Regions from separate parts of the Exiguobacterium sp. s152 genome, predicted to be linked through region 1. Evidence: riboswitches for the same ligand, from Rfam matches in the RefSeq annotation. Region 1 holds a riboswitch; the other holds the start of a gene.
What was found. A riboswitch is a leader RNA that binds a small molecule or an ion and turns the genes downstream of it on or off. The one in region 1 is predicted to bind thiamine pyrophosphate.
Positions count from the first base shown of each region.

Region 1 (5,537 bases):
AGCGGCAAGTCATCACCGGTCTCGACCGAATAACACATGCCGCTGCCGACCGGCTCTGTCAAATCCGGGACGAAATAAAGGTCGTCGTAGCGGAACGATCCGTTCCGGAACACGGTCAAATTGGGCTCATCGTCGAGAAGCGAACTTCCAAGCATGTACGTCGGTGTCATCCCGAGCAAATCGAGGATGGTCGGGGCCAAATCGACTTGACCGCCGCTCGCCTGTACCGTCTGACCTCGTTCGAGTCCGGCCGGTTTGATGAACAACGGCACGGAGCGGTCAAGCTGGAACAAATCGACCGTGGAGTCGGCATCTGCTTTTACGGCCATCTCGCCACCGGCAACGGTCAACCCGCTGTCGTGGTCGCCGTAAAAGACGACGAGGGTGTTGTCCCACTTCTCGTCTGCTTTTAATTGTTCGACCATGAGACCGACGGCGGTATCGCTGTAGTGGACAGTATGGTAATAGTCCTCGAGGAGCGGGTCGTCGTACCCCGACAAATCCAATCGTTTTTCCTCGTCCGGAATCTCATATGGCGTATGGCTCGTCAACGCGACCATGAAGGAGTAGAACGGCTCGTCCAACGTGTCTAGAAGGTCGACCGATGTCGTCAGGAACTCCTTGTCGCCGACGGCCATGCCGATGACAGGCTCTGTTGGGTAATCGTCTTGATGGAAGAAGTGGTTGTAGCCGATTTGTTCATAGAAGTTGGCGCGGTTCCAAAACTCCTTATCAAACGCATGCATGGCGGCCGTGTCATAACCAGCGCGCCGTAATTGCTCAGGCAAGGCGTCAAACGTATTCGTCGCATACTGCGTGTATACCGAACCCGATTTGACAGGGTATAGCGAGGCGTTGACGGTAAATTCCGCATCGGACGTCCGGCCCTCGTGTGTCTGATGATAAAAATTTGGAAAGTACAGCATCTCATCGCGAAGCGCATTCAAATTCGGGGTCAGTTCTTGGCCGTTGACGGTCTGGCCGATCACGGACGTTTGGAATGACTCGAGCTGGACGACGATGACGTTCGTGTCGGCTGTAGCCTCGACCGGTTCGGTCACCAACGCTTCGATTTGGTTGTGCTCCCGTTCCGTCAGGTCGTCACCTAGGTTCAGTGCGTCGCGAAGGCCACGGAACGTATCGAGCCCGTGATAGCCCCAAAATCCGAGCTGATAATACTCGCGCATGTTCGAAATGGGACTCTTCCGATTGTCTGCTTCCGCATAATGCATGGTGGTCGGAACGGTAAAGACGATGAGTCCGACAAGAAAACCGGCTCCCGCCAAACGGCGGCCAAGGCGTTTCGATTCTGTGACCGGGTGTCGTTTCATATAGACGAGGACGGCGGAATAGATGAGCAAATCCGTGAACAAGATGAAGTCGGGTGCTTGAATCAATGTCAGAAAGCCGCCGCCGACGTCGTCCATCTGGCCGATGTCGGAGATCAAAGCGACCGACAGCAAGTTGCCGAAATAGCGGTAATACCAGACGTCCGAGATGAGGAGCGTGCTGTGCAGAAATAGCGACGCGAGTAAAATCCAACGGCGTGTCTGCGGTTTGACGAGTAGCGCCCAACTCGTCATCATCAAAATGGTCGCTAGGTTGATGAATAAAAAGCTGACATCGAACGCGCTCGCGGTCAATAAGCTGAAGAGGAACAGCTTGGCGAGGGAAAGCGATAAGTAACTCCAATAATCAAGATATTTCATGAAAGGCCTCCAAACGGTACGGACAAAGTGTGTTCTCTGTCTTGTACCTGTTCGAAGACGGCGAAAAACATGAGGGTGTGCGAATCCAATAAAAAAAGTGAGGCGCGTGGCCTCACTTGATGACAAACGTGTCCCGGAGCTCGATAATCGTGCCTTCCGGGGCTTTCAGTTTACTTAAGTGCCCATCGACGACGAAGTAGATGTTCCCGCCGTGTTTTGGTAAGAACGTCACGCCAAGTGATTCTAGCCGTCTCACTTCCGCTTCGAGGTCATCGACATAAAGCGCGAAGTGGACCGGGCCGGCCACGTGCTTCGAATAAGGTGACAACGTCTCATCGACTTTCGCCGTTTGGAGCTCGATATAAAAATCACCGAGTTTAAGCCAGCTATTGAACGCGCGCGTATGAAAGTCGGGCGACTCCTGAACGAGCTCGAAGCCGAGCGCCTCATAAAATCGTTTGGATGCCTCATAGTCGGGCGTTTGGATGCAGAGATGGTGGATTTGTTTCATGATGTCACTCCTTTCTTTTAGTTTATCCAATCAACGTTCTGAACGGAACTTTTCTTCATGTGAGACGTATAGGACACCGAGGAGGGAATGATGATGAAAATCCAATACGAATTGACAGAAGACGACTATATCCGGTTCAACTTGAGCCATATTAAACGTTCGAAAACAGGAAAGCGGATGATCCTCTTACAGCGAATCATCGGACCACTTATCTTTTTAGGCGCTGCTTTCGTGCTGGCGACGTGGCTCCAAGAGACGGACTGGTGGCTATATGGCATATACGGGATCGCTAGTATTCTATGGTTCCTGTATTATCCAAAATACTTTGAACGGCACGTCCGGAAGCAGACGCGGCGTCTCATCGACGAACGCAGCAACGAAGGCATGATTGGCCCCCACACGATGGATTTGGAGGAGACTGGTCTGCGCGATTTAAATGAGTTCGGCGAGACGCGTGTGTCATGGGCAGGAATCAAGGAAGTCGTCGAGGAGGACGATTATGTGTATCTATACAACTCCTCGGTCAGCGCCTATATTTTGCCGAAGCGCGGACTGGACATGGAAGAGGTGCGCCGATGGCTGCCGATACGCTGACGATTCAACTTGTCGATGACACGAACCGGGAGGCTGTTGTCGCCTTGACCGTCGCTTCTGACCAAGCTCGCTTTATCGAAACAAACGCCGAATCGCTTCGCGAGATGGAAACCGATGTCAAATATGCGTGGCAGTGCTATGCGCTTTGTCGCGATGAGCATCCCGTCGGCTTCATAATGATTGGGGCCGAGAACAAGGTGGAGCGTTACATCTGGCTCGATCGATTTATGATCGATGTGACAGAGCAAGGGAAAGGAATCGGGTCACGCTTTTTACAGTTGGCACTCGTGTGGATTCAAGAGCGATTCGATGTGGATGACCTCATCCTCAGTCTCCATCCGACGAACGAACCGGCGAAACGATTTTATGCGAAGGGTGGATTTGTCGACAGCGGCTTGATTGATGAGGCAAACGGGGAAGAGATTTGGGTGTATCACGTCAAACAGGGACAGCCGTCATAAGTCGGCCGTCCCTGCTTTTGTGGACGATGTATTTTGGACAGCACTGCCCGCTTTGAAAAAGAGAACGATCGCGGCCACTCCGAAAATCGAGATGAACACGTTTTGAAGCAACACATCGACGAACATCGGCTCGCTGGAAAACGTGCCCGTCGCAATCTGAGCATTCCAGCGGGTGAACGTGGCGATGCGTTCGAGCGTGTACAAGAGACCGGACATGAACAGGCAAGCGGTGGCCGCCAATAATAGCGTCAATCGATTCAAGAAATGACCTCCTAATATCTGATATCCTGATTTTACCATTTACTATCGGTGGGAGGGAAGTATTTATCGCTTCGCCGTGAGCGGTCGCAATTGCTTGACCCGAGCCAAGACGATCCAGCCGAGCACGGCCCCAGTCACACTCGAGGCAAGGAAAGCTGGGAAGAAGAACAGCGCCCCGAACTCGCTCCCCATCAATAACTTGGCATACGGGACGGCGACGAGCGAAGCGATGAGGCCAGTCCCGATGACTTCACCACATGCGGCGAAGGCTACGCGGTTCGTCCTCATATAAAAGATACCGGCGAGCAGTGCGCCAATCATACCACCAGGGAACGCGAGGAGCGATCCAGTACCGGTCATGACACGGACGAGTCCGGTCACGAACGCGACGAGCACGGCCCCGATCGGCCCGACGGTGACGGCGGCGATGACGTTCACCATATGTTGAATCGGATAGGCACGGGCGACACCGGTCGGAATCGAGATGAACAGGGAACCGATGACGGCGATGGCGATGAGCATCGCCATCCAAGTGAGTTGTTGAATACGCATAGATAGTCTCCTTTCAAAATGAAAACGCCACTTCTCCAAGTGGAAAAGTGGCGTGGAAAGACAGACGAATCCCACACCACTTCCCTACGCTGGTATGAGCCAGATCAGGTTCGAAGGGTCCGGCGCATGCCGTCTCAGCCCGAAGGCTCCCCTAGTGGTCGTTTATTAACATGAGTATAGCATACCGTCATTTGACGCGGTCGAGCTTTCGTGGCGGAACGCGACATAGATGATTCCGACGAACAGGCCGTACAACAAAAGGGAGAAGACGAGATTGATCAGCCACGGGAGTGTCCCCATGAACACGGCGACGGACGCGTTTTGAAACCAGACGAGCGAGAGCGACAGCCCGACAAAGCTGAGAACGAGCGTTGTCCAAAAGCCGACAGCTCGGCGCTTGAACAGACGCCAAACGAGCAGCCCGATGATGAGACTGACGACGGCCGTCGCCCCTAAGTACATATACAAGATGGCATCGACCGGGTATGAGTAATATACAACGTCCATATCGTTTCCTCCTAGGAGATGATGAAAGAAAGGGTGAACAGGATGAGACAGGCAATCCCATGGCGTGACCGATCGTTTCGTGAACGGTTCGAACGATGGATTGAGGCAAACGTGCCGAATGCGAGGTGGCACGTGATCAAAGATACCGATTTGACGTACTTGCTTGTTGGCGCGCTCAATGAGGAACGTTACTACGCCAAAGCGGTGACCGATATCAGCCGCGGCGAAGCCAATCTGTCGGCGTTTCTGGCCGAGCGGCATCCTCATGTCGTCCCTGACGTCATTGCCATTGATTCAGCCCGGAACTGGTTGCTCATGCGAGACATCGGCGGAGAGGCGTTACGTGAACGACCGGACGTGAGTCGATACGAAGCGGCGTTGCGTCAATACGCACAACTGCAGCGCCAGGAAATCGACCAAATCGAGACCTATTTGTCTTACGGCATCCCGGAACGGCGACCGGCCAAGTTGAAGGATGAAATCCAAACGTATTTGCCTGAGCTCTGTGCTGGGCTTGAGCCATACAAAGCCGAGGCCATACTTGCGCTTGAAGACGAATTGATTGCCATGTGTGACGAGCTCGCGACCGGGATGCCGATGAGCCTCGAGCACGGTGATTTGCACGGCGGTAATATCTTCTGGCGGGAACGGACGAACGATTTGTGTATCCTCGACTGGGGCGACGCGACCGTCACGCATCCGTTTTTCAGCGTGCGTGTATATTGGAACGCGCTGTACGACGTATTGCCGGAAGAGGACGAGGTCGCCTGGTATGAACAGATTCAAACGATGCGCGCGGTTTACTTAGAAGCGTGGAGCGGCGTCGCATCCGACGACGTGCTTTGGCGCCATCTGTTGATTGCCGAGGAGCTCGGTTGCGTCTACCGGGCCTTGTCGTGGTACCTGTACGTGACAAAATATCGGCACAATGCGGCAGCGTCG
Region 1 is NZ_JACSLX010000006.1:12,981-18,517, forward strand. It holds gene KNP72_RS11155 (LTA synthase family protein) at 1-1,709, opposite strand, end outside; gene KNP72_RS11160 (VOC family protein) at 1,822-2,220, opposite strand; gene KNP72_RS11165 (YcxB family protein) at 2,314-2,814, shown strand; gene KNP72_RS11170 (GNAT family N-acetyltransferase) at 2,796-3,275, shown strand; gene KNP72_RS11175 (hypothetical protein) at 3,270-3,536, opposite strand; gene thiW (energy coupling factor transporter S component ThiW) at 3,600-4,088, opposite strand; TPP riboswitch at 4,153-4,251, opposite strand; gene KNP72_RS11185 (hypothetical protein) at 4,254-4,595, opposite strand; gene KNP72_RS11190 (aminoglycoside phosphotransferase family protein) at 4,638-5,537, shown strand, end outside.

Region 2 (5,537 bases), on a different contig from region 1:
CGGCGGACGTCAAGGCGGATCAATTAATCGATCAAGCCAACCGTTTGGGTGGGAGTGACAACATCACCGTTGCCCTCGTCCAGTTCACAGATAGAAAGAGAGGATGAATCCGATGCGAAGTGGAGAACGAATCAACGATCGTTATCGGATCGAACAGCAAATCGGCAGCGGCGGCATGGCAAATGTCTACCGGGCTCACGATGAAATTTTAAACCGAACCGTCGCCATCAAGGTGTTGCGATCTGAATTCTCGCATAACGAACAATTTATACGCCGGTTCGAACGGGAAGCCCACGCGGCGACTAGTCTGAACCATCCGAATATCGTCGCCATCTACGACGTCGGAGACGAGCGTGACATCTATTACATCGTCATGGAACACGTCGATGGGATGACGCTCAAACAATATTTGCAAGAAGAGTACATATCTGTCGACGAGGCGCTTCGCATCATGGGACAGATTTGTGATGCCATCGACCATGCCCATGCGAATCGAATCATTCATCGGGACATCAAACCGCAAAACATGATGATTGATCAGAGCGGCAACGTCAAAGTGACTGACTTTGGGATTGCGGTGGCCATGTCGAACGCGACGCTGACCCATACGATGTCAGTGCTCGGCTCGGTCCATTACTTTTCTCCAGAACAGGCGCGCGGAAAGTTCGCCGATGAGAAGTCAGATATTTATTCACTCGGTGCCGTCCTGTATGAACTCGTGACCGGACGCGTTCCGTTCATCGGGGAGACGCCAGTCGCCGTCGCACTTCAACATTTGCAAGACGACCCGATTCGACCGATGGATTTGAACCCGAACATCCCGCAAGCGCTTGAGAACTGCATCATGCAGGCGCTGGCGAAATCACCGGGCGCCCGTCACACATCGGTCGCCGCCTTTAAGAAGGATTGCATGACGGCGCTCGACCCGGAACGTGCGAACGAACCGAAACGCCTCAGTACGGAACAGGACGCATTCGATCAGACGCTCGTCATGTCACCGGTCGTCCCGGACGAACCGAACGTCAAAGAGACACCGGAACAACCGGTCGCACCGAGCGAACCTGAGACAGCGAACCCGAAGCCGAAACGGAAGAAGAAGTGGTGGCTATGGCTCCTACTCCTCTTCTTGTTGATTGGCGGCGGAATCGGGGCATATGTCATCGCCGATGAGATGTCCCGTGCCGTCGTGCCAGACGTCGTCGGGATGACGAACGACGAAGCGACGACCGAACTCGAAACAGCCGGTTTTGTCGTCGAAGCGACAGAGCGGGCGAGCGATAACATCGCCGCTGGCGACGTCATTTCGCAGACACCGCAAGCCGGTCGGAAACCGAAACGCGGAACGACCGTGACGATTGTCGTGTCGGCCGGGAAAGAGACGGTTGCGATGCCGGACGTCGAAGGATTGTCTCAGTCGGCGGCCGAGCGGACGCTCAAAGACCTCGACTTTGCGGATATCGAAATTCAATCCGAGGCGTCGGAGACGGTCGATAGCGGCGATGTCATCTCCCAATCGATTGCTCCGGACAACGAGGTCGTCCCGTCTGAAGAGACGGTGACGCTCGTCGTCTCGACCGGTAGCAATAAAGTCGAACTCGCCAATTTAGCCGGGTATACGTTTGAGGAGGCGACGACGTACGCCGAACAGAATAGCTTGAAAATCGTCAAACGAGACGAGTATTCAACGAGCGTGCCCGCCAACCAAATCATTCGTCAGTTACCGACGGCCGGAACAGCCGTCGACCCGGGGACGGAATTGACCGTCATCGTGTCGCAAGGGGTCGAACCGACCGACGTCTCGATTGAACGGGAAGTCAACGTCGAAATCGATCCGCCTGCTGAAGGCGAAGAACCTGTGGCACTCGATGTCGTCATTCGGACGGTAGACGCCCGTGGCGAAGTCGAAGTGTTGCGTGATAAGATAACGGAGACGACGACTTACTCGTATACACTCGTCATTGCACCGGACGAAGTCGGAACCGCGACGATCGAAGTCGACGGGGAAGTCGTCCGAACGGATACGGTGACGTACGCACAAGCAAAAGATTCACAATGAAGAGGTGGCGTGCGCGTCGCCTCTTTTTCTAAGGAGGTCATAGGATGAAAGGTACGATTATTCGATTACAAGGCGGGTTTTATGATGTCATGACGGAAGAGAAACAAGAGATCCGTTGTCGCGCCCGCGGCAATTTCCGCAACCGGAACATCTCGCCGGTCGTCGGCGATGATGTCGACATCCAAGACCAAGGAGACGGCACAGGCTACATCTTGGCCGTCGACGAGCGGTCGAACCATCTCGTCCGCCCGCCGATTGCTAACATCGATCAAGCGTTCCTGCTGTTCTCGGTCAAGGAACCGGCGTTCTCGTTCCATCTGCTCGACCGTTTCCTCGTCTTAATCGAATCGAAGCAAGTCCACCCGATTATCGTCTTAACGAAGATGGACTTGTTGACGGAGTCGGAGCTCGAAACGATTCAAGCAGCAGCAGCTTTATACCGGTCAATCGGCTATGAGGTCATCGAGACGTCGACGGAGAACGGGGCGGGGATCGAACAAATTCGTGGGTCGTTTAAGGAGAAGACGAGCGTGTTCGCCGGACAGACCGGTGTCGGCAAGAGTTCACTCTTGAACGCGGTCGCGCCGGAACTTGAACTCGCGACCGGGAAAATCTCGAAGTCGCTCGGCCGAGGCAAGCACACGACGCGTCACGTCACGCTCATCACGCTCGCTGACGGGCTCGTCGCTGACACGCCTGGTTTCTCGAGCCTCGAGTTCCCAGAAGAACTCGCAGTCGAGGAGATGCGCTGGTGCTTCCCTGAGTTTGTCGAACGGCATGACGACTGCAAATTCCGGGGCTGTGCCCATTTGAACGAACCGGGTTGTGCCGTCAAAGCGGCCGTCGAGGCGGGAGAAATCGCTTCCACCCGTTACGAGAATTATGTTACGTTTATGGCAGAGTTAAACGATAGACAACGGAGGTACTGACATGATTAAAATTGCACCATCAATTTTAGCGGCGGACTTCGCCAACCTAGAGGCAGAAGTGAAGGCGGTCCAAGAAGCCGGCGCGGATTATATCCATTTTGATGTCATGGACGGTCAATTCGTCCCGAACATCTCGATTGGTCTCCCGGTACTCGCAAGCTTACGGAAGAAGTCGGACATGGTACTCGACGTCCATTTAATGATCGACCAGCCGGAGCGCTTCGTCGAAGACTTCATCAAAGCGGGAGCGGATATCGTCACAGTTCACGTTGAAGCGACGAACCATTTGCATCGCGTGCTTCAACAAATTAAGGCGGCCGGAGCCAAGTGTGGCGTCGTTCTCAACCCGCATACGCCGCTATCGTTGATTGAACACGTGCTCGGTGACGTCGACATGGTCCTTCTCATGACGGTGAACCCTGGCTTTGGGGGTCAGAAGTTCATCGAATCGGTCGTGCCGAAAATCGCGGCGTTGAACGAGATGCGCCAAGCGCGCCGTCTCGACTTTGAAATCGAGATTGACGGCGGCGTCAACGCGGAGACGGCGAAATTATGTATCGATGCCGGTGCTGACGTGCTCGTGGCCGGCTCGGCCATCTATAACGAGCCGAGCTATAAAGACGCAATCGATAGCATTCGCAACGCATCTCGTGTATAATCGTCCATAGAACAACAAATATTGTCGCAAGGGGTGTCACATTCTGTGGCTGAGAGGCATACGCTAACCCTTTGAACCTGTTCCGTTCACACGGACGTAGGGATGTGGCGAAAATGCACGTTGCTACTCGATAGCAGCATGGCGTTTACGTCATGCTGCTTTTTGTCGTTCGCTCATAATTTAAGGAGGGAAATAGATGAAACAACGTTTAAAATTACAGGCGCTCATTGAAATCTCATTGTTCGCCGCACTCGGTTTGATTTTTGATTTGCTCATCCCGTTCCGGATGCCGCAAGGCGGGTCAATCAGCTTGGCGATGTTGCCGATTTTCGTGATGGCGTATCGTCACGGCTTGAAAGGCGGACTTGCGACCGGTGCACTCGTCGGAACGCTGCAATTGCTGTTCGGGGCCTACATCTTCACGCCGGTCCAGTTCCTGCTCGACTACACGTTCGCTTACGGTGTCGTCGGTATGGCGGGACTGTTCGCGGGTCAAGTGAAACGAGCCGCCAAAGATGAGGCAAAAAAGACGCTCGTCGTCTATTTGGTGCTCGGCGCGCTCCTCGGCTCACTGCTTCGTTACGGCGCCCACGTCTTGTCGGGGATCGTCTTCTTCGCCGAATACGCGGAAGGTCCGGTCGTCGCCTACTCGTTCGCCTATAACATGACGTACATGCTCCCGTCCTTCCTCGTGTCGGCCGTCGTCCTCGTCCTCTTGTTCGTCTCGGCGCCGCGCTTCGCGACGCTCGCGACCCGGGACGTCCGCTAATGCGGGTGTTGATTGTGGCGGCCAGCCCGGAACCAATCTCGGGACTCCCGCGTGACGTCGATTACATCATCGGCGTCGATGGGGGGTACGAGACACTGTTGAACCACGGGCTGAACCCAGATCTCGTCGTCGGCGATTTCGACTCCTTCACGGGCGAAGTGCCGATCGACGCCGTCCGTTATCCATCTGAGAAAGATGTGACCGACCTCGAGATCGCTCTCGAGGCGGCACGGGGGCATGGCGCGACTGAGATGCTCGTATACGGCGCGCTCGGCGGCCGGCTCGATATGACGCTCAGCAATATCGGTCTGCTCGAGGCGTATCCGGAGATGCGTCTTGTCACGGCAGGGCAGACGGTACGACTCGTAGGGTCGGGACGCTATGAACTCCCGCGTCAAGACGGTCACTATTTGTCGCTCATCCCATGGAAACAGGCGAACGTGACCATCCGCGGCGTCAAATATCCGCTCGACCGTCACGATGTCGTCAGCCATGAGGCGCTCACCATCTCGAACGAATGGGACGATGAAACGGCGGACTTGATCGTGCACGAAGGTATGGTGCTCATGCTGTATGTCAAAAAATGAACACAAAAAAATCCCATCGGCGAATGCCGCTGGGATTTATTTCGTTCGTGTATAAAAATTATACGCGTTCGACGAGACCTGATTTAAGAGCGCGAGCTGAAACCCAAACTCGTTTAGGTTTACCGTCAACGAGAATACGAACTTTTTGTACGTTTACACCCCAAGTGCGTTTTGTCTTGTTGAGTGCGTGCGAACGGTTGTTACCTGATTTAGGTGATTTACCTGTTACGTAGCATTTACGTGCCATGCGTTTCCCCTCCTTTTTTATGTGGGTTCGTCCTAATAGACACTCGTTTATATTAGCACGGGTTTTTTCACGATGCAACTAGAAAATCATAGGATGACAAGAAAAAAACTTGACATTACTGGAAAGGATTTTAATAATGAATGAGGGTTACGGCTACAATTGACCGAGTTTATGGAGCAGGTTCTTTTAATAACTAGGTACTTATTGTAGAATGTAGTGAAGGAATCATTCCGAATAAAGGAGGCTACTCCATATGGCAATTGAAATGAAGACAACATATGGCAATATTGA
Region 2 is NZ_JACSLX010000002.1:102,872-108,408, reverse strand. It holds gene KNP72_RS04585 (Stp1/IreP family PP2C-type Ser/Thr phosphatase) at 1-107, shown strand, start outside; gene pknB (Stk1 family PASTA domain-containing Ser/Thr kinase) at 104-2,056, shown strand; gene rsgA (ribosome small subunit-dependent GTPase A) at 2,101-2,985, shown strand; gene rpe (ribulose-phosphate 3-epimerase) at 2,987-3,643, shown strand; TPP riboswitch at 3,663-3,763, shown strand; gene thiT (energy-coupled thiamine transporter ThiT) at 3,840-4,412, shown strand; gene KNP72_RS04560 (thiamine diphosphokinase) at 4,412-4,999, shown strand; gene rpmB (50S ribosomal protein L28) at 5,058-5,246, opposite strand; gene KNP72_RS04550 (Asp23/Gls24 family envelope stress response protein) at 5,500-5,537, shown strand, end outside.
Region 2: another riboswitch for thiamine pyrophosphate. It lies ahead of thiT (energy-coupled thiamine transporter ThiT); the one in region 1 lies ahead of thiW (energy coupling factor transporter S component ThiW).